4 regions of the Phyllobacterium sp. 22552 genome follow, and region 1 is predicted to be linked to each of the others. Evidence: riboswitches for the same ligand, from Rfam matches in the RefSeq annotation. Region 1 holds a riboswitch; each other region holds the start of a gene.
What was found. Region 1 has a riboswitch for cobalamin ahead of ACTJI9_RS06670 (ABC transporter ATP-binding protein). Riboswitches for the same ligand answer to the same signal wherever they lie in the genome.

Region 2: it holds a riboswitch for cobalamin, as region 1 does, so the genes downstream of both, nrdH (glutaredoxin-like protein NrdH) here and ACTJI9_RS06670 (ABC transporter ATP-binding protein) in region 1, are expected to answer to the same signal.
Region 3: it holds a riboswitch for cobalamin, as region 1 does, so the genes downstream of both, ACTJI9_RS02835 (CbtB domain-containing protein) here and ACTJI9_RS06670 (ABC transporter ATP-binding protein) in region 1, are expected to answer to the same signal.
Region 4: it holds a riboswitch for cobalamin, as region 1 does, so the genes downstream of both, ACTJI9_RS20110 (hypothetical protein) here and ACTJI9_RS06670 (ABC transporter ATP-binding protein) in region 1, are expected to answer to the same signal.

Annotation. Positions count from the first base shown of each region.
Region 1 covers NZ_JBQENG010000002.1:507,152-512,159, forward strand. The annotation lists gene ACTJI9_RS06665 (DUF2126 domain-containing protein) at 1-2,341, opposite strand, end outside; cobalamin riboswitch at 2,885-3,098, shown strand; gene ACTJI9_RS06670 (ABC transporter ATP-binding protein) at 3,369-4,175, shown strand; gene ACTJI9_RS06675 (ABC transporter substrate-binding protein) at 4,175-5,008, shown strand, end outside.
Region 2 covers NZ_JBQENG010000007.1:226,611-231,618, forward strand. The annotation lists gene ACTJI9_RS17465 (MFS transporter) at 1-729, shown strand, start outside; cobalamin riboswitch at 838-1,060, shown strand; gene nrdH (glutaredoxin-like protein NrdH) at 1,306-1,527, shown strand; gene nrdI (class Ib ribonucleoside-diphosphate reductase assembly flavoprotein NrdI) at 1,542-1,955, shown strand; gene nrdE (class 1b ribonucleoside-diphosphate reductase subunit alpha) at 1,925-4,078, shown strand; gene nrdF (class 1b ribonucleoside-diphosphate reductase subunit beta) at 4,093-5,008, shown strand, end outside.
Region 3 covers NZ_JBQENG010000001.1:567,979-572,986, forward strand. The annotation lists gene ACTJI9_RS02830 (cobyric acid synthase) at 1-1,265, shown strand, start outside; cobalamin riboswitch at 1,326-1,558, shown strand; gene ACTJI9_RS02835 (CbtB domain-containing protein) at 1,608-1,787, shown strand; gene ACTJI9_RS02840 (CbtA family protein) at 1,912-2,631, shown strand; gene cobU (bifunctional adenosylcobinamide kinase/adenosylcobinamide-phosphate guanylyltransferase) at 2,631-3,155, shown strand; gene cobW (cobalamin biosynthesis protein CobW) at 3,160-4,212, shown strand; gene cobN (cobaltochelatase subunit CobN) at 4,224-5,008, shown strand, end outside.
Region 4 covers NZ_JBQENG010000009.1:105,839-110,846, reverse strand. The annotation lists gene ACTJI9_RS20115 (glutamine synthetase beta-grasp domain-containing protein) at 222-1,262, shown strand; cobalamin riboswitch at 1,400-1,622, shown strand; gene ACTJI9_RS20110 (hypothetical protein) at 1,725-1,988, shown strand; gene cobF (precorrin-6A synthase (deacetylating)) at 1,985-2,758, shown strand; gene ACTJI9_RS20100 (sigma-54-dependent Fis family transcriptional regulator) at 2,898-3,869, shown strand; gene adh (aldehyde dehydrogenase) at 4,040-5,008, shown strand, end outside.

The DNA of each region.
Region 1 (5,008 bases):
GCCGCGCCTCATCGAAGCGCGGCGCCTGGCTTGTCGGGCCGACGAACATGCCTGAAAACAGATAGGACAAGGATGGATGTCTCTGCCAATGCAAAACCAGACTTTTCAGAAGGTCCGGACGGCGCAAAAACGGGCTGTCATTGGGTGTTTCGCCGCCAACCACCACATGATTGCCGCCGCCAGTGCCCGTATGACGCCCGTCAATCATGAATTTATCAGCGCCGAGCCTTGTCTGGCGGGCTTCCTCATAAATCGTCTCGGTTGTTGCCACGCATTCGCGCCAATTCGAAGCCGGATGGATATTTACTTCAATCACGCCAGGGTCGGGAGCAACGCGTATCACGCTGATGCGCGGGTCCTGCGGTGGTCCGTAACCTTCGATATGAACCGGCAAGCCGAGTTTGGCGGCAGCAGCTTCCGCCGCCCCGACAAGTTCAAGATAGTCCTCAAGCGCCTCAACCGGCGGCATGAACACGCTCAACCGGCCATCGCGCGGTTCAACCGAAATGGCTGTACGCACCGCGCCGCCAATCTCTCCCAGTTCCTGCTCCACACGCTCTTGGGCATTGCCTTCGGCGGCGGTGAACGAAGCAACCGCTTGCGGCTCGTCTCTCACATCAATGCCGGTTAATGCCGGCGAATCCGGCAAAGGACCCCGCTCTACGGAAGGGTCAACCGGCACGATGAAGGGAAACTCGGAAGGCGGCACATGTGGCAGAGCGCCCAGCGGCAGGCGGTAACCGACAGGAGAGTCGCCCGGAACCAGAAAGAGCTTGCCGCGCCGCGTAGTCCATTTTTCACTGCGCCAGCGCGGACCTTGCGCAGCCTGGCTGTTCCAGCGCTGTACCGGCAATACAAATCCTGTTGGCTCTGTCAGTCCCCGTTCGAAAACACGCGCCATGCGGCTGCGCTCTTCCGGATCTTTCAGCATGGAGTTTGAGGGGTCAACATTCTCCGGCAAATTGCCTTCCTTGACGATCCACTCTGCGGGGTCCTCATAGGCGGCGGCAACCATATCGTCTTCAACGCCCAATTCGCCAGCCATCTCCACCAGCAGTTTGCCCGCATCTTCCGGTTTGACATCCGCCTTGCTGTTTTCCGCGGCGATAAGATCAGGATTGACCCAGATGGGCTGGCCGTCTTTTCGCCAATAGAGTGAGAACGTCCAGCGCGGCAGGCTCTCCCCCGGATACCATTTTCCCTGCCCGTAATGCAGAAATCCGCCCGGCGCGAAACGATCACGCAAGCGCCGGATCAGCTTGTCAGCTTTTTCCCGCTTGGTTGGGCCAACGGCATCGGTGTTCCATTCGCCGGATTCAAAATCGTCAATTGAAACGAATGTCGGCTCGCCGCCCATGGTCAGGCGAACATCCCGTTCCTTGAGCAGCGCATCGACTTTGTTGCCAAGCGCATCGAGCGCGTCCCACGATTCATCGGAAAATGGCTTGGTAATGCGTGGATGCTCCGAGACGCGCGTTACCCGCATGTCAAAACCGAATTCGACATTGGCCGGTTCAGCCATGCCTGAAATCGGTGCAGCGTTGCGATAATGAGGTGTTGCGGCCAGCGGGACATGACTTTCGCCAGTCAGCAACCCCGATGTCGGATCAAGGCCAATCCAACCGGCACCCGGCAAGTAGACCTCGCACCAGGCATGTAGATCAGTAAAATCCGTCGTTGTCCCGGCAGGCCCATCGAGCGCCACCAGATCGGGCTTTAACTGGATGAGGTAGCCGGAAACAAAACGCGCCGCCAGGCCGAGATGACGCAAGGTCTGGACGAGAAGCCAGCTGGTATCACGGCACGAACCTGTACGGACATTCAACGTGGTTTCCGGCTCTTGGACACCGGTTTCCATGCGGATAACATAACCAATCTCGCGCTGGATGCGTGCATTAAGGTCCACGACGAAATTGACTGTATTGGTGCTTGAGCGATCAATCGTTGCCAGAAAATCCGACAGAAGCGGCCCAATCGGCTCCGGCTTCATATATATGGAAAGATCGTCGCGTATATCTTCAGGGTAAGCGAAGGGCCAGATTTCTCCGGCAGGTTCGACGAAGAAATCAAACGGATTATAGACGGTCATATCGGCAATGAGATCGACTTCGATCTTGAGCTCCGTGACGGGCTCAGGAAAGACAAAACGGGCCAGAAAATTACCGTAAGGGTCCTGCTGCAAATTGACGAAATGGTTGGACGGACTGACCTTCAACGAGTGACTCAGCACTTTGGTTCTCGAGTGCGGAGCTGGTTGAAGGCGGATGATCTGCGGCCCGAGCATGATGGGGCGATCATATTTATAGTGAGTCAGATGATAGACTGCTGCGTGAATTGCCATGTCGCCCCAAAATTCAATAAAACATCGATGTCGCCAAAGGCTACATGCGAAGCCTAGCCTACTCCATCGGCTTGTTCACGCTTAAAAAACTTATTCTGCCATTTATTTTAGCACGTACTGAATCTGCACCTTAAACGGGCTGGCAAAATGGACGACACAACCAAATCCAAGAGAGGGGGTAATATAATTTGCATTAGGCTTGCTGCGTGGTTCGACGGGGCTCACCATGAGGGAGGTTATTATTTGCAGGAAGTTACTTCCTGCAAGGTTATCGACCAATGTGCAATCAAACCACATTCCTCATGGTGAGCCCCGTCGAACCACGCAGAAACTCAATGCCAACAAAGGGTAGCTGCTGATTATCACCCTGGAATTGAAAAAGACCCGGACGAGCTGGACACTCACTATCCGGATCTCCATTCATTAAACCAGAAAACGGGAGGTGGGCGAAAGCCTCCCTCTCACTCCTGAGGGAAACATAGCATTCTTCTATTTTTTCCAAGTGCTATCTCTTTTACCCCATTTCATTTTCACTTCGGTTCAACTACTAATCATCGTGATGGTTTCTCCGGCTAGACAATGCTGGAGATGAAAAGGGAACACGGTGAGGCGTACCCAAAAGGGACCGAAACCGTGGCTGCCCCCGCAACTGTAAGCGGTGAGCGACGCCTGATGATGCCACTGATCGCAAGATCGGGAAGGTAAGGCTTTGCCAAGACCCGTGAGCCAGGAGACCTGCCATCATAATTGAAATTCGAACCGGACGGGGTGTGCCGGGAGCGATGCGATGACCTCTGTCCGCATTAGCGGCACCCGAATGCTTTGAATAGCTTCCGGTTCATCGTCTGCGTTCTCTGTCCTCCCCTTGAAAGTTGGCAGGTATGAACGTTTCGCGCATCGTCACTTCGACCCAGCATCATATTATCTACCCTCTCAAACAATCGGCATTGACGATTGTTATAACATTACGCTATCTCCTACCCATGTCGAAGTCCTCAGAATATTTCCACGGCATGGGAGCGCGCCCGTGAGCCATATACAGCTTGATGCAACAGCCGTGAGCTATAAAACCGGAACCCATACTTTGGTTGATGCTGCGTCGGTCGGCATAAGATGTGGCGCAAGGCTCGCTATTATCGGGCCGAATGGCGCTGGAAAATCCACCTTGCTGCGCATGCTGGCCGGGCTGCTGCCACCGACGTCCGGCGGAATAAGCTTCAACGGCAAAATTATCGGTACAATGTCGCCGCTTGAGCGGGCCCGGCAATTTGCCTTTGTCGGCCAGGCCGATGCCCCCGATCAACAGCTTCTTGTCGAGGATTATGTATCTCTTGGCCGCATTCCCCATCTGGGCGTCTTCACACGCACGGTCGACCGGGAAATCGTCGAAGATTCCATGGAGCGCGCGCGGATCAGCCATTTCCGCCGTCGTGCATTGGGTTCATTGTCAGGCGGCGAACGGCAGCGCATGCAATTGGCGCGCGCCCTCGCCCAGCAACCGGCCATCCTGTTTCTTGATGAACCGACCAATCACCTCGATCCAAAGGCGCGCAGCGAACTGCTCCTGCTCGTTGCCGGACTTAATGTCACGACCATTGCCGTTCTGCATGATTTGCCGCTTGTTGCGCCCTTTGCAACCCATGTAGCAGTCATGCACAGCGCTCAGCTTGTAGCGTCAGGCACGCCCGACGAAACGCTGACCCCGCGCATCGTCAGCGATGTATTTGACCTTGATGTGCTGCGCCTCAGGCACCCATCTCGCCAGCGCGACCTTATGGTGTTTGAAGCACCCGAACCGATCCATGACGCCCATTCTCATTCACGGAGCATTTGATGAAAAAATCCCTTTTTGCCCTCGCATTTACTCTTCTGTCTGCGCCTGCCTTTGCTTTCCCTGTAACCGTCGATAGTTGCGGCAAACCTTTGACCTTCGACGCCGCTCCCAAGCGCGTTGTCGTCAATGATATTAACATGAGCGAAATGGCTTTCGCGCTTGGCCTGCAATCTTCAATGGTTGGCGTGACCGGAATCACCGGCTGGTACAAGCTCGATGATGCCTTCATCAAGCAGCAGGGTTCCATTCCGGAACTTGCACCAAAAAATCCGACACTCGAGAATATTATCGCCGTGCAGCCTGATTTCTTCTTTGCTGGATGGAATTACGGCATGCGCATCGGCGGCGAAGTTACCCCCGATACACTTGCGCCCTATGGAATCAAAACCCTCGAACTGACCGAGAGCTGCGTCCATCTCGATAAAAACCGCCCTGCCGCTTCCATGGAGCTTCTCTATGGCGACATCGAAAAGCTGGGCAAAATTTTCGACAAGGAAGCAGAAGCTGAAAAACTGATTTCCGGCTGGAAGACCCAATTGGCACAGATCAAAAAGAAGGTCGGCACCAACAGCGGTACCCGCGTGTTCCTTTATGATTCCGGTGAAGACAAACCATTCACCGCTGGAAAGTTCGCCATCCCTTCAGCGATGATCAGCGAAGCTGGCGGCGTCAACATCATGGATGACCTGGAATCCAGCTGGGCCACCACCTCTTGGGAAACTGTTGCATCGCGCAATCCGCAGTTTCTCGTACTGCTCGATTATCAGGATGATGTTGGATATAAGAAGCTTCTCGATTTCCTGAAGAGCCATCCGGCCATGAAGGAAACCGAT
Region 2 (5,008 bases), on a different contig from region 1:
TTCCTGGGCTGGGGCTGGCGCTATCCGTTTTTCGTTGCTTTCGCTATTAATGTGGTGGCGCTGTTTGCACGGTTGCGAATGGTTGTTACGCCGCAATATGCAAAATTATATGAAAGCAGAGAACTGCAGCCAACGACGGTGGCCAACACATTACAGCATGAAGGTCGCCACGTGGTCATTGGTGCTTTTGCACCGCTTGCGAGTTTTGCGCTCTTTCATATGGTAACGGTATTTCCACTGTCTTGGGTCTTCCTGTTTACGGATCAGGGCCCGGCCCGCTTTCTTTTGATTGAAGCATTCGGAGCGGCTGTGGGCGTCATTACCGTGTTTGCGTCGGGCACGATTGCCGACCGCGTCGGACGCCGGAATTTGCTGGGCGGCACCGCCATAGCCATTGCCGTGTTCAGTGGGTTTGCTCCTCAATTGCTTGATGGCGGCGACATCGGCGAACTGATCTTCATGATCCTTGGATTTATTTTGCTTGGTCTGTCCTTCGGCCAGTCATCCGGCTCAGTGGCCTCGCGCTTCTCAAAGAAGTTCCGCTATACCGGCTCGGCATTGACCAGCGATATGGCATGGTTGTTCGGGGCGGGTTTCGCACCGCTGGTCGCGCTGCTGCTATCTAGCCATTTCGGCCTGATAGCTGCGGGCGGCTATCTGCTCTCCGGTGCTGTGTGCACGCTTATAGCCCTCAGCTTGAATCGTCAGACCGACAATCAGGACGTGTAGTCCCTTCCTCACTCATTCCATTTCGTGCGCAGCGCCAAATTGATTGGCAGCTGTGCATAGTTTCAATTTTGGTTTGATCTAGCTGTTGACGGATTTTTAACATCCACTACTATATATAGTGTTCAAGGTTCTTCCGATTCGTGAGAGTGGGAAGCTAAGACGGGAATACGGTGAGTGGTGCCTTTAAGGTACTGTGATGCCGGAGCTGCCCCCGCAACTGTAAGCGGCTAGCACCTGTTCGATACTGTCACTGGGGCTCTAGGCCCCGGGAAGGCAAGAATAAGTGCGTTGATCTGCGAGCCAGGAGACCTGCCTTGATCTGATGAGTCCACCGGCGGGGTGCCGGAGCGGTCGCGCCAATGCACGAGGATTTTCCGTGTAAAACGCTTCCCTGCCCCTCCACGAGCGAGCAACAGGGTGAAGTGCATGAGAAACCTATCCAGCGCATTGATTGTGGGCGACCCGCCGTAAATCGGGCGGCACTTGAGTAAGTCATACAGTTTTAAACCAAACTAGCTGGCAGCAATCAGAGCTGCCAGACCATGTTCTCACGACCAAAAATCAAATGAGGAAGTCATGAATATTGTCGTTTACAGCAAGCCGGCCTGTGTCCAGTGCACCGCTACGACCCGAGCTCTTGACCGGCAGGGTATGGAGTATGACGTTATTGATATTTCCAACGATCAGGATGCTCTCGAACTTGTTCAAAGTCTCGGCTACCGCCAGGTACCTGTGGTTGTCGCCGGCGAAAAACACTGGGCCGGTTTTCGCCCGGATATGATTAGCACCCTTGCCTGACAGGGATGGGTGTCATGAGTGGGATCGTCTATTTTTCGAGCAGGTCGGAGAATACCCACCGTTTTGTTTCCAAGCTGGGCTTCACCTCACAACGGATACCGATCGGTTCTCATGAAGAGCTGAAGATCAACGCACCCTATATTTTGATCGTGCCAACTTATAGCGGCGATGGCGGCAAGGGTGCCGTTCCAAAACAGGTGATCCGCTTCCTCAACCAGGCGGAAAACCGTTTAAATCTCCGCGGCGTGATTTCCGCGGGTAACAGTAACTTCGGAGCGACCTTCGGGATTGCCGGCGACATCATCTCTGCCAAATGCCAGGTGCCTTACCTTTACAGGTTCGAGCTGATCGGCACGGAGCAGGATGTCGTAAACGTCAAACATGGATTGGAACGATTTTGGACGCGCTCACGCTCGAACGACCAGTGAAAGCCAACGAACCAGTGCTGGATTACCACGCGCTGAACGCGATGCTGAACCTTTATGATGAGGAGGGCAACATCCAGTTCGATCAGGATCGTATGGCGGCGAAGCAGTATTTTCTGCAGCATGTGAACCAGAATACGGTGTTCTTTCACAATTTGCGCGAGAAGCTCGATTACCTGGTAACCGAAGGCTATTATGAGCGCGCGGTGCTTGATCAATATTCCTTCAATTTCATGCGCGATCTGTTCAACCATGCCTATGCGAAGAAATTTAGGTTTCCAACATTTCTTGGCGCATTCAAGTATTACACCAGCTACACGCTGAAGACCTTTGACGGAAAACGCTATCTTGAGCGTTACGAGGACCGCATCTGCATGGTGGCGCTGACGCTGGCGCAAGGAAGTGAAACCCTGGCGCGGGATATGGTTGACGAGATCATTTCCGGGCGTTTCCAGCCTGCAACTCCCACCTTTCTCAATGCTGGAAAGAAACAGCGCGGCGAGCTGGTGTCCTGCTTTCTGCTCCGAATTGAAGACAATATGGAATCAATCGCGAGGGGTATCAACTCGGCCCTGCAGCTCTCCAAACGCGGGGGCGGCGTTGCATTATCGCTCACCAATATCCGTGAAGCGGGCGCGCCGATAAAGCAGATTGAAAATCAGTCATCCGGCATCATTCCAGTCATGAAGCTTTTGGAGGATAGTTTTTCCTATGCCAACCAGCTTGGTGCAAGACAGGGGGCAGGTGCGGTCTATCTGAACGCACATCATCCCGACATAATGCGTTTCCTCGATACCAAGCGCGAAAATGCGGATGAGAAAATCCGTATCAAGACGCTGTCGCTCGGCGTTGTCGTGCCGGATATTACTTTCGAATTGGCGAAGAACAATGAGGATATGTATCTGTTCTCTCCCTATGACGTAGAGCGGGTCTACGGCGTGGCCTTTACGGAAATTTCGGTGACAGAAAAGTACCGTGAAATGGTCGCAGATTCGCGTATCCGCAAAAAGAAAATCAAGGCTCGCGACTTCTTTCAGGTCTTGGCCGAAATCCAGTTCGAAAGCGGCTATCCCTACATCATGTTCGAGGACACAGTGAATCGCGCCAACCCGATTGCAGGGCGCATCACCATGAGCAATCTGTGCTCGGAAATCCTTCAGGTCAGCGAGGCGAGCGAATACAATGCCGATCTGTCCTATAGCGATATGGGCAAGGATATCTCCTGTAATCTCGGCTCGCTGAATATTGCCGCCGCAATGGATTCAATGGATTTTGGCAAAACCATCGAAACGGCCATCAGGGCGCTGAGCGCCGTCTCGGACATGAGCCATATCTCGTCGGTGCCTTCTATCGAAAAGGGTAATGATGACAGCCATGCCATCGGCCTTGGGCAGATGAATCTGCATGGTTACCTGGCCCGCGAACGCATTTATTACGGCTCTGACGAAGGTATCGATTTCACCAATATCTATTTCTACACCGTGACCTATCACGCCGTTCGCGCATCCAATCGCCTAGCGGTTGAACGCGGCCAAAGCTTCAAGGGCTTCGAGAACTCGAAATATGCATCTGGAGAATATTTCGACAAGTATACGGCGCAGGAATGGCTGCCAGCAACTGAGCGGGTCCGCGAATTGTTCGAAACAGCTGGCATTGCGATCCCGACACAGGCCGACTGGCTGGCACTGAAAGAGGCTGTGGTGGTATCCGGTCTTTACAATCAGAACCTGCAGGCTGTGCCGCCCACGGGCTCCATTTCCTACATCAATCACTCAACCTCCTCGATCCATCCGATCGTGTCGAAGATCGAAATCCGCAAGGAGGGCAAGATCGGCCGCGTCTACTACCCGGCCGCGTTTCTGACCAATGATAATCTTGATTACTATCAGGACGCCTATGAGATTGGCCCGGAAAAGATCATCGATACCTATGCTGCAGCAACGCAGCATGTCGATCAGGGCTTGTCGCTGACGCTCTTCTTCCGCGATACCGCGACCACGCGCGATATCAACAAGGCGCAGATCTATGCCTGGAAGAAAGGCATCAAGACAATCTACTATATCCGTCTTCGTCAAATGGCTCTGTCCGGCACGGAAGTGCAGGGCTGCGTATCCTGCACGCTTTGATTTCCGGGGAAACAATGAACATTCAAATCAAGAATAAAGCTGTAAAGCTTCCTGCAGCCGTTCGCGCCATCAACTGGAACCGCCTTGAGGATGACAAGGACCTTGAGGTCTGGAACAGGCTTACCGGAAATTTCTGGCTGCCGGAAAAGGTGCCGCTGTCGAATGATATTCCGTCCTGGGCTGCACTCAAACCCGAGGAACAGCAGCTTACCATTCGTGTGTTCACGGGGCTGACCCTGCTCGATACAATCCAGACCAGCATTGGCGCGCCAAAACTCATGGAAGATTCGATCACTCCCCATGAGGAAGCAGTCTATTCCAACATCTCCTTCATGGAGGCCGTGCATGCCCGTTCCTACTCGTCCATTTTCTCCACATTGTGCTCGACACCTGACGTTGATGATGCCTATCGCTGGTCCGAGGAAAATGAGCATTTGCAGAGGAAGTCCGCGCTGATCCTCGAACATTACCGCAATCCCGATCCTCTCAAGCGCAAGATTGCCAGTGTGTTCCTGGAGAGCTTCCTGTTTTATTCCGGATTCTATCTACCGATGTTCTGGTCGAGCCGCGCCAAGCTGACCAATACTGCCGACATGATCCGCCTCATCATCCGGGATGAAGCTGTACATGGCTATTACATCGGATATAAGTTTCAACGCGGACTGGAACGTCTTGGTGAGGAGCGCCGTTCGGAAATCAAGGATTTCGCTTTCGATCTTCTGCTTGAACTCTACGACAATGAGGCAAAATACACCGAGACACTCTATGATGGTGTCGGCCTGACCGAGGACGTGAAGAAATTCCTTCATTATAATGCCAATAAAGCACTGATGAACCTCGGCTACGAGGCTCTCTTTCCTGCGGAAGCCTGCAAGGTCAACCCGGCAATTCTTTCAGCGCTATCCCCGAATGCTGATGAAAACCATGACT
Region 3 (5,008 bases), on a different contig from region 1:
CTTGTGGCGTGCCCTCGTCGGTTCACATGAATCCGGTATTGCTGAAGCCTCAGTCAGAAACGGGCAGCCAAATCATTGTCCAGGGTAAAGTTTGGGGACAGGCGAAGGGCAAGGATTATCAGCAATACAAGGCGGGATTGCTGAATGCGGTTATGGAGTCGTGGGATATCGTTCGTGCCGATGCGGACATAGTCATCGTTGAAGGAGCTGGATCGCCCGCAGAAATCAATCTGCGATCAGGGGACATCGCCAATATGGGCTTTGCCGTCAAAGCCAATGTGCCTGTGGTTCTGGTTGGCGATATTGATCGAGGCGGGGTGATAGCGTCGATTGTCGGCACGCACGCAATTCTTTCGCCTGAAGATCGGGATATGATTTCCGGTTATCTGATCAACAAGTTTCGTGGCGACATTTCGCTTTTCGATGACGGTTTGAAATCTATCACACAATTTACGGGCTGGCCGTCCTTCGGGGTTGTCCCTTGGTTGAAAGATGCCTCCCGTCTTCCGGCGGAAGACTCGGTTGTATTGGAACGGCTGGTCAAAGGTGATGGGCGGGCGTTGAAAATTGCCGTTCCAGTGCTTGATCGCATTGCCAATTTTGATGATTTCGATCCGCTAATAGCTGAACCGCAAGTCGAGGTCGTCATGATCAAAAGTGGCGAGCGAATCCCTGCAGATGCAGGTTTGGTCATTATTCCGGGCTCCAAATCCACCATTGGTGACCTTCAACGGTTCCGTGAAAATGGCTGGGACCACGATCTTGATCAGCACAGACGCAGAGGTGGTCATATTATCGGCATTTGTGGCGGCTTCCAGATGCTGGGTAAAACAGTATCTGATCCCCAAGGGATTGAAGGAAATATCAGGGAAATTAGAGGTCTTGGTTATCTCGATATCGATACAGTTATGGAGCCGGAGAAGACCGTGCGCAATGTCCAAGCCCGTTCATTGCAGTTTGACATACCGTTGAAGGGCTATGAGATTCACCTTGGTCGAACGACTGGCCCCGATTGCATCCGGCCAGCCGTGAATATTGATGGCATAGCGGATGGTGCAATATCCGCTGACGGCAAAGTATTCGGTACCTATATGCACGGGCTTTTCAACGCGGACGCATTCCGGGCAGCACTTTTAAAGTCCATGGGAATATCTGCTGGCGTTCTCGATTATCACGCTGGTGTAGATGCGGCGCTCGACTCCATTGCAGCGCAATTGGAGTCAGTTCTGGATATCGAGGCATTGTTTGCGCTTAAACGTGTCTGACGGCGTCGGCAGCGATCAAGGTGTCGCAGATTCGTTTGACTTTTAGAGCGCTTGGTGAATAACGTTCAGCAGATGATTGGTTCCCGCATTGGCCAAAGGCCAGGGATCAAAAGGGAATGCGACGGTCGTACCCATTAGGGCGATCCCACCGCAGCCGACCCCGCGACTGTAGAGCGGTTAGGATATATGCCATGCTGAACGCGAAAGCGGACGGCAGTCACTGGGAAACCGGGAAGGCGGCATTTATCTTGCGACCCGCGAGCCAGGAGACCTGCCAATCACAGGGTAATAGTGCCCAAAACCGAGGGGGATTTTCCCTTCTGGCCCTGCACGGAGGTTGTTATGGCTACTGTTCGTACTTCTAATACGATTTCTCTCCCACTCGCATCGCGTCTGACGACGGCTGTTGTGTCATTGCTTCTCGGCGTGTTTATTATTTATGGCGTCGGTCTTTCACATTCTGAAACGCTGCATGACACAGCACACGACACCCGCCATTCATATGGATTTCCTTGCCATTGAGTCTTTGATAGCTGAAATGTTGATTCAGCTATCGACCCTTAAGCATTGAAATAATGATGGTTGTTTGGTCCGGGACCTTTGCAGGTGCCCGGCGTCTCGCTTTTGGAATTGGGGAGTGGACTCCATGTTGGTCAAATATTTGCTGGCTACAATCATAGCCGGTCTGTTTGCCGGAATAATTCTAACACCGGCCATGTATGTAAAAAATGTACCGCTGATATTGCATGCGGAAGAATATGAAAGTGCGGGCGGCGGCGGTCATTCTCACGATACGCCTGCCTCTGCGAGCGAATCTGCGGCGGTTACTCCGCACGAACATGCGGAAGAGGCGGGTCCCGAACTGCCATTTGGTCGTCTCGGTAATACGTTGTTGATCAATCTGGTGGCTGGAGCAGGCTTTGCGTTGATCACTGGTGCTGCGGCGCTTTTCCTCGGTCGTCGCATTACCCTTCAGAACGGAATCTATTGGGGGCTTGCAGGGTTTTTCATCTTCAATTTTGCACCGGCGTTCAGCCTTGCCCCTGAATTGCCTGCTATGCCTGCAGCGGATCTGGCCATGCGGCAGACCTGGTGGCTGATAACTGTCATTCTGACGGCGGGCGGCGTCTATCTGATCGTACTGCGTGAGCAGACTTGGGCTAAGCTTCTTGGTGTTGTATTGATTGTCGCTCCCCATATTTATGGTGCACCGGAAGCAGAAGATCTGACATCAGCGGTGCCTCCGACACTTGCCTCAGAGTTTGCCGTCTCAGCACTGGCAACCAATCTCTTCTTCTGGGTTGTACTTGGTACTGCACTGGGCTGGGCAATTCAGAATTATGCTTCATCGGAGCTTGAGCAGTAATGCAACCGCTGGAACGCGAAATTACCTTTATTCTTGGAGGCGCGCGTTCCGGCAAATCGTCCTTTGCCGAAGGTCTGATCGAATCATCCGGGTGGGATGCTATTTATCTTGCCACCGGCAGAGCGTGGGATGATGAAATGTCCGAGCGAATTGGGCATCATAGAGCGCGGCGCGGATCCCGATGGATTACAGTTGAAGAACCAATTGATCTGGCTGGAAAACTGGAAAGTCTTGCTGGTGTCGAAAAGGCAATCCTGGTCGATTGCCTTACACTGTGGCTGACCAATTTAATGATGGCCGAACGTGATATCGACGCCGAAATTGCACGTCTGATAAACACACTGAGCCATCTCGCGGGTGCCATTGTTCTGGTTTCCAATGAGGTTGGTCTTGGAATAGTACCGGAAAATCGCATGGCACGTGAATTTCGTGATCACGCAGGCCGATTGCATCAAGCCGTGGCTGCCGCTGCGGCAAAAGTCTATTTCGTGGCAGCAGGGCTGCCGCTCAAAATGAAGGGATAACAAAATGCAGGGTCACAAGATTCCGGCAACGGTCATCACTGGCTTTCTCGGTTCGGGCAAGACTACCATGATCCGAAATCTGCTCGAAAATGCCAATGGCAAGCGCATCGCGCTGATCATCAACGAATTTGGTGATCTTGGCGTTGACGGGAATTTGCTCAAAGGCTGCGGTATCGAAGCGTGCCGCGACGAAGATATGATCGAACTTAACAATGGCTGCATTTGCTGCACCGTGGCTGATGATTTCATTCCCACCATGACCAAGCTTCTGGATCGACCTGATCGCTTTGATCATATTGTCATTGAAACGTCCGGTCTTGCTCTTCCACAGCCGCTGGTTGCAGCTTTTAACTGGCCCGAAATCAAGACACAGGTAACCGTTGATGGCGTTGTTACCGTTATTGATGCTGCCGCCGTGTCGGAGGGCCGTTTTGCAGATGATCACGATAAGGTTGACGCTCAGCGCGAGCAGGACGAGTCACTTGATCACGATAGCCCGCTGGAAGAGCTGTTCGAGGATCAAATTCGCGCCGCCGATCTTATTGTTCTGAACAAGACCGATCTTATTGACGAAGCTCAACTTGCCGGGGTCAAGAGTGACGTGCAGAGCCGCTCATCGCGTTCACTTAACATGGTTTCGGCTAGCTTTGGCAAGCTTAGCAATCAACTCCTACTTGGACTTGGTATTGGCACCGAAGAGGATATTGCGAACCGCAAGTCCCATCACGAGATGGAACATGAGGCAGGAGAAGAGCATGATCACGATGAATTTGAAAGCTTTGTCGTTGGGCTTGGGCCGGTTGCAGAGCCCAAATCATTTGTTGAGAAGTTGAAGCATGTGATCGTCGATCATGATGTCCTGCGGCTCAAAGGTTTCGTTGATGTACCCGGCAAGCCTATGCGCCTGGTCATTCAAGCCGTCGGATCACGCATCGAGCATTATTTTGATCGTAGCTGGAATCCGGGCGAAGAACGCCAGACAAGACTCGTTGTTATTGGCCTGCACGATATTGATTCAGCAGCCATTACATCAGCTGTTAATGCTGCTGCAGCCTGATCGGAAATTGAATGCATCTTCTGCTGGCCCAAAAAGGAACGATTGCTGAAGGCACCGAGGCAATTGATCTCGGCCAGACGCCGGGAGATGTGCTGTTTCTTTCTGCTGCCGATACAGAACTTGCGAGCCTTGGTATGGCCCAACGGCAAGCTGGCAATGGCTTGTCGTTACGCTTGGCAAATATGATGGCGCTTGCGCATCCCATGTCCGTCGATGCCTATATCGAGCGGACAGCCCAATATTCCAAACTTATCGTTGTCAGGATTATCGGCGGCGAAAGCTATTGGCCTTACGGGTTGGAAGCGCTCCACGCCTGCGCTGTAAATCATAAGGTTCATTTGGCGGTTCTGCCGGGTGATGACAAGCCCGACCCGGGTCTGGACCGGTTTTCGACGGTTACGCGTCAGGATCGCGACGCTCTTTGGCATTACTTGCTGGAAGGTGGAGCGCAGAATGCGCATCGCTTTCTTGATTATTGCGCGGCAATGATCAATGGCGGAGACAAGCCGCAAGAGGCTGCACCATTGTTAAAGGCGGGCCTTTGGTGGCCGGGGAGCTCGGCTCCATCGCTAACCGAATTGCGCAAACACTGGGTGGCGGATGCTCCAATTGTTGCTATCTGCTTTTACAGGGCACTGGTGCAAAGCGGACAAATGCAACCCGTGGAAGCACTGGTTAGTGCGCTGAAGGCAAAGGGCCTTAACCCCTTGCCGGTTTTCGTTTCCAGCCTGAAAGATCCAATCTCAGTTGCAACACTGACAGGTATTTTTAATGAAGCCGCGCCAGCAGTGGTCCT
Region 4 (5,008 bases), on a different contig from region 1:
GCGATTGGTAAAAGCGGTTTTTCTGAGCCGTCAGCATAGCAATGGCAGCTTCAAACTGCAAAAAGCACCGCTAAAAATATCCGGCTAATATGTTTTTCAAATTTTTGCGATCCGGCTGAGCGAATTGGCACGCTGTTTGCATTGTCAATTCTATCTGCGAACTGCGCTCCACGATGCAGGCCTCGCAACCGGTCTGCACAATAAAATATGAGAGAAACGGAATGGCAAAATATAAACTCGAATATATCTGGCTCGACGGTTATGTCCCTTCGCCAAATCTTCGCGGTAAGACGCTGATCAAGGAATTCGACGTATTTCCGACGCTGGAACAATTGCCGCTTTGGGGCTTCGATGGAAGCTCGACAATGCAGGCAGAGGGCAAAAGCTCGGATTGCGTATTGAAGCCTGTTTCTCTTTATCCGGACAGTGAACGCAAGAATGGCGTTCTCGTCATGTGCGAAGTCATGATGCCCGATGGCAAGACACCGCATCCTTCCAACACCCGCGCAACTGTTCTTGATGATGACGGCGCATGGTTCGGCTTCGAACAAGAATATTTCTTCTACAAGAACGGCCGCCCGCTCGGCTTCCCTGAGACAGGTTTTCCTGCGCCGCAGGGCCCATATTATACAGGCGTTGGCTACAGCAATGTTGGCGATATCGCCCGCAAGATCGTCGAAGAGCATCTCGATATCTGCCTGAATGCCGGCATCAACCATGAAGGCATCAATGCTGAAGTGGCAAAAGGCCAGTGGGAATTCCAGATTTTCGGAAAAGGTTCCAAGAAGGCTGCCGATGAGGTCTGGATTGCACGCTATCTCCTGCAGCGCCTGACTGAAAAATACGGCATCGATATCGAATATCATTGCAAGCCGCTCGGCGATACTGATTGGAATGGTTCGGGCATGCATGCCAACTTCTCCACCACCTATATGCGTGAAGTCGGCGGCAAGGATTACTTCGAAAAGGTCATGGCGGCATTTGAGCAGAATTGCGCTGCCCATATCGCCGTATATGGACCGGACAATCATATGCGCCTTACCGGCAAGCATGAAACCCAGTCGATCCACCAGTTCAGCTACGGCATTGCTGATCGCGGTGCATCAATCCGCGTTCCGCACAGCTTTGTAAACAATGGCTATCGCGGTTATCTTGAAGATCGCCGTCCGAATTCGCAGGGCGACCCCTACCAGATCGCGTCGCAAATCCTGCGGACAATTTCTGAAGTGCCGGAAGATGCGGAAGAAGTTCTCGCCGCTTGATCTTGTTTGAATAGTTTGGAATGGCGCGGGCACCAGCCTGCGCCATTTTCTATTGGTGATGCGCCGCATTCAGCCGTTTACCGGTTTCCCCCCGATAAATTTACGCCTGCCCTGTTGACCTCAATAGGTGGGCTGGGTTCTTATAAGAGTGTTCCGGTTCTCCCGTGCTGCAAAGCCGGGAGCTAAGAGGGAAGCCGGTGAAGTGATATTCACCAATGCCGGCGCTGCCCCCGCAACTGTAAACAGCGAGTTGCTGTCGCTTGAATTCGTTCAGGCAAAAGGTCACTGGGATTTCCCGGGAAGGCCAGACAGTAATACTGACCTGTGAGCCAGGAGACCTGCCGAAACATGATGAACGTCCACGGGCGGGGTGTCCCGGTGTGTCGCTTGCAATGGTTTGCCGCAGGCTGACTATCTGCAATCTTCGCGCTTGACCCTTGTTCCCAACAATCGGGGTTAAGCATGATACTCGGCGCCAGTACAAATCAATATAACAACCCACAATCGGTCAACGCGGCAACTGTGCCGGAAGACGTGTTTTTTGCCTGGCTGCTTTCCCGGCCTCGCGGCACCAATATCGTTGCAGCTGCAAGTCAGGAGATTATAAAGCTTGAGGCCTTTGCCGGAAAACATGCGGGGGCAAAACGCCTCCACGAACTGTTCTGTGCTTTGATCGAAGAGAGTCAAAGGCCGGAACTATCGTCGGCCTCGCGTGTGCCCCAGTGAAACGCAAATTGCTCATCATCGGAATTGGCGCGGGCAACCCAGACTACGTGACCATACAGGCAGTCAATGCGCTCAATCAGGTCGATGTGTTTTTCATTCCCGATAAGGGAGCTGAGAAAGAGCAGCTGTCCCGGATCCGTCGGGAAATTTGCGAGCGGTTCATCACCGCCCCAGACTACCGCATGGTGGATTTTGAAACGCCGCTGCGCGAGAAACCGTCCTCGACCTATCGAACAAGTGTCACGGATTGGCACGACAAAATGGAAGCGACCTATGCGCACCTGCTTATGGAGGAGCTTGGCGATGATGAGTGTGGTGCTTTCCTCGTATGGGGTGATCCATCGCTTTATGACAGCACGATCCGCATTCTCGACAGACTTAACGCAAAGGGCAATTTCGAACTGGACTATGATGTCATTCCCGGCATTAGCAGCATTCAGGCGCTCACGGCAAAGCATAAGGTTGTGCTCAATCGAATCGGCGAGTCCATTACGATAACCACAGGGCGCAAGCTTGCCGAAGGTTTTCCGAACAATTCGGAAAGCGTGATTGTGATGCTCGATGGCGAGGGCGCGTTCAAGGCAATTGATGAAGATGTCGATATTTATTGGGGTGCTTACATAGGAACGGAAGACGAGATTCTCATGTCCGGCAAGCTGCGCGATGTCGTTGACGATATTGAGCGGTTGCGAAATGTTGCGCGCGCGCAAAAGGGCTGGATCATGGATACATATTTGCTGAAAAGGTCATATGACGAGATTGGAGAATAGCTGCGATTATAACCGGGGGCGTTTTGGACCTACGCCCTTAAATCGCGGCGGTAGAGCAGCCCCGGTTGCCGCCATCAATAGGTGACTTGACGTAGGCGAGAACAGGCGTCACCCTGTACATGGACTTCGGAGGAGGACCATGGGAACGCAGGATGACGGCTTACATGCCGAGCATATCCAATCTGCCGTGACAGGTGACGCTGCTGCGCAGTCAGCGGTTGTTGCATCGTGGGGGCGTTCAATGCGTCTCTACGGCTTGAAGCCTGATGAGGGCACGCCGCCAAACATGCTGACCGATCAGGAATTGCGTGAAGCGCGTGAAGAGCTGGGATCTCTCATAGAAACCGCAGAAATCGCACTCGACCGGCTTTATTCGGCGGTGGGTGGTGCGGGATGTTGCGTCCTTTTAGCGGACAAGAATGGTGTTCCAGTCGATCGCCGGGGCTATGAGGGCGATGATGCCACCTTTTGCAAGGCGGGACTTTGGACGGGAGCAGTCTGGAGCGAAGAGTGCGAGGGCACCAATGGCATTGGCACAGCGCTGGCTGAACAACGTGCCCTGACGATCCACCGCGACCAGCATTTCCGCAGTCGCAACACAGCGCTTTCTTGTACTGTGGCACCGATTTTCGATCATCGCGGGCGGCTGATGGCAGCGATTGACGTATCGTCGGCACGTTCCGATCTGACCGAGGGCTTTGTCAAACTCATTGCCATGGCTGTGGTGGATGCCGCCCGGCGGGTGGAAGCGGAAAATTTCCGATTGGCCTTTCCCAAAGCGCGCATCGTCATGGCACAGGGTAGCGAACGCGGCCATGACCGGGCTTTGAACGCATTAATTGCAGTGGACGAAGACGATCTTGTGGTTGGCGCATCGCGTTCGGCGCGTGCACTTCTCGGGCTGACTGACGAAAGCCTGAGCAGCCCATTACCTGCGGCGAATCTGCTCGGGCAGGATACCGATGCGGAACGAGGATTTGCAGCCGCCGAACGCAGCGTGATCCAGCGAGTTCTGCGAAAAGCAGATGGCAATGTTTCCATTGCCGCGAACATGATGGGCATGAGCAGAGCTACCCTGCATCGCAAGCTTAAACGGCTTGGCTTGAACTGAGACTTTCATGTGTCTCAATATTGCGACAAATCCTGCATTCGCTTTGCCTGCCAGGGATGACACTCAAGCTGTAAAGCGCGATCCTCTGAATATGCCGCGAGGAGGCGGTGTGGAAATCGTGCAATGCGTCCGGTCCTTACCCTGACGCGTTGCTTCAGGGAGGAAGTTCAATGAACAAGGTAGAATTCAACCGAACCGTCAAACCCAACTTCAAGAAACGCTACGGCAACTTCATTGGCGGGAAATTCGTCGAGCCGAAGGCAGGCCGTTACTTCGAGAATACATCGCCGGTCAACGGGCAGGTGCTGTGCGAAATTGCCCGGTCTGATGCCAGCGATGTGGAGGCCGCGTTGGACGCCGCTCATGCTGCAAAGGATGCCTGGGGCCGGACAAGTGCCGCTGAGCGCAGCGTCATGCTCAACAAGATTGCACAGGTAATGGAAGATAATCTTGCTATGTTGGCGCAGGCTGAAACCTGGGACAATGGCAAACCAATCCGCGAAACGACGGCAGCCGACATGCCGCTTGCAATCGACCACTTCCGCTATTTTGCCGGTGCCATCCGTGCGCAGGAAGGCGGAATTTCAGAGATTGACCACGATACTGTGGCCTATCACTTCCACGAACCGCTGGGTGTTGTCGGACAGATCATTCCGTGGAATTTCCCAATATTGATGGCTGTGTGGAAACTCGCCCCGGCATTGGCGGCGGGCAATTGCGTGGTGCTTAAACCTGCCGAGCAGACCCCGGCATCCATTCTGGTACTTGCGGAACTGATTGCCGATATCCTGCCGCCGGGTGTTCTCAACATCGTCAATGGTTTTGGTCTGGAAGCAGGAAAACCGCTCGCGTCGAGCCCGCGCATTGCCAAGATCGCGTTTACCGGCGAGACCACGACGGGTCGTCTGATCATGCAATATGCCAGCCAGAACCTTATTCCCGTTACGCTGGAGCTGGGCGGCAAGTCACCAAATATATTCTTCAAGGATGTGGTGGCTGAGGATGATGACTTCTTTGACAAGGCCATCGAGGGTTTCGTCATGTTTGCGCTTAACCAGGGCGAGGTCTGTACCTGCCCGAGCCGCGCGCTCATTCACGAGTCAATCTATGATCGTTTCATGGAGCGTGCCCTTAAGCGC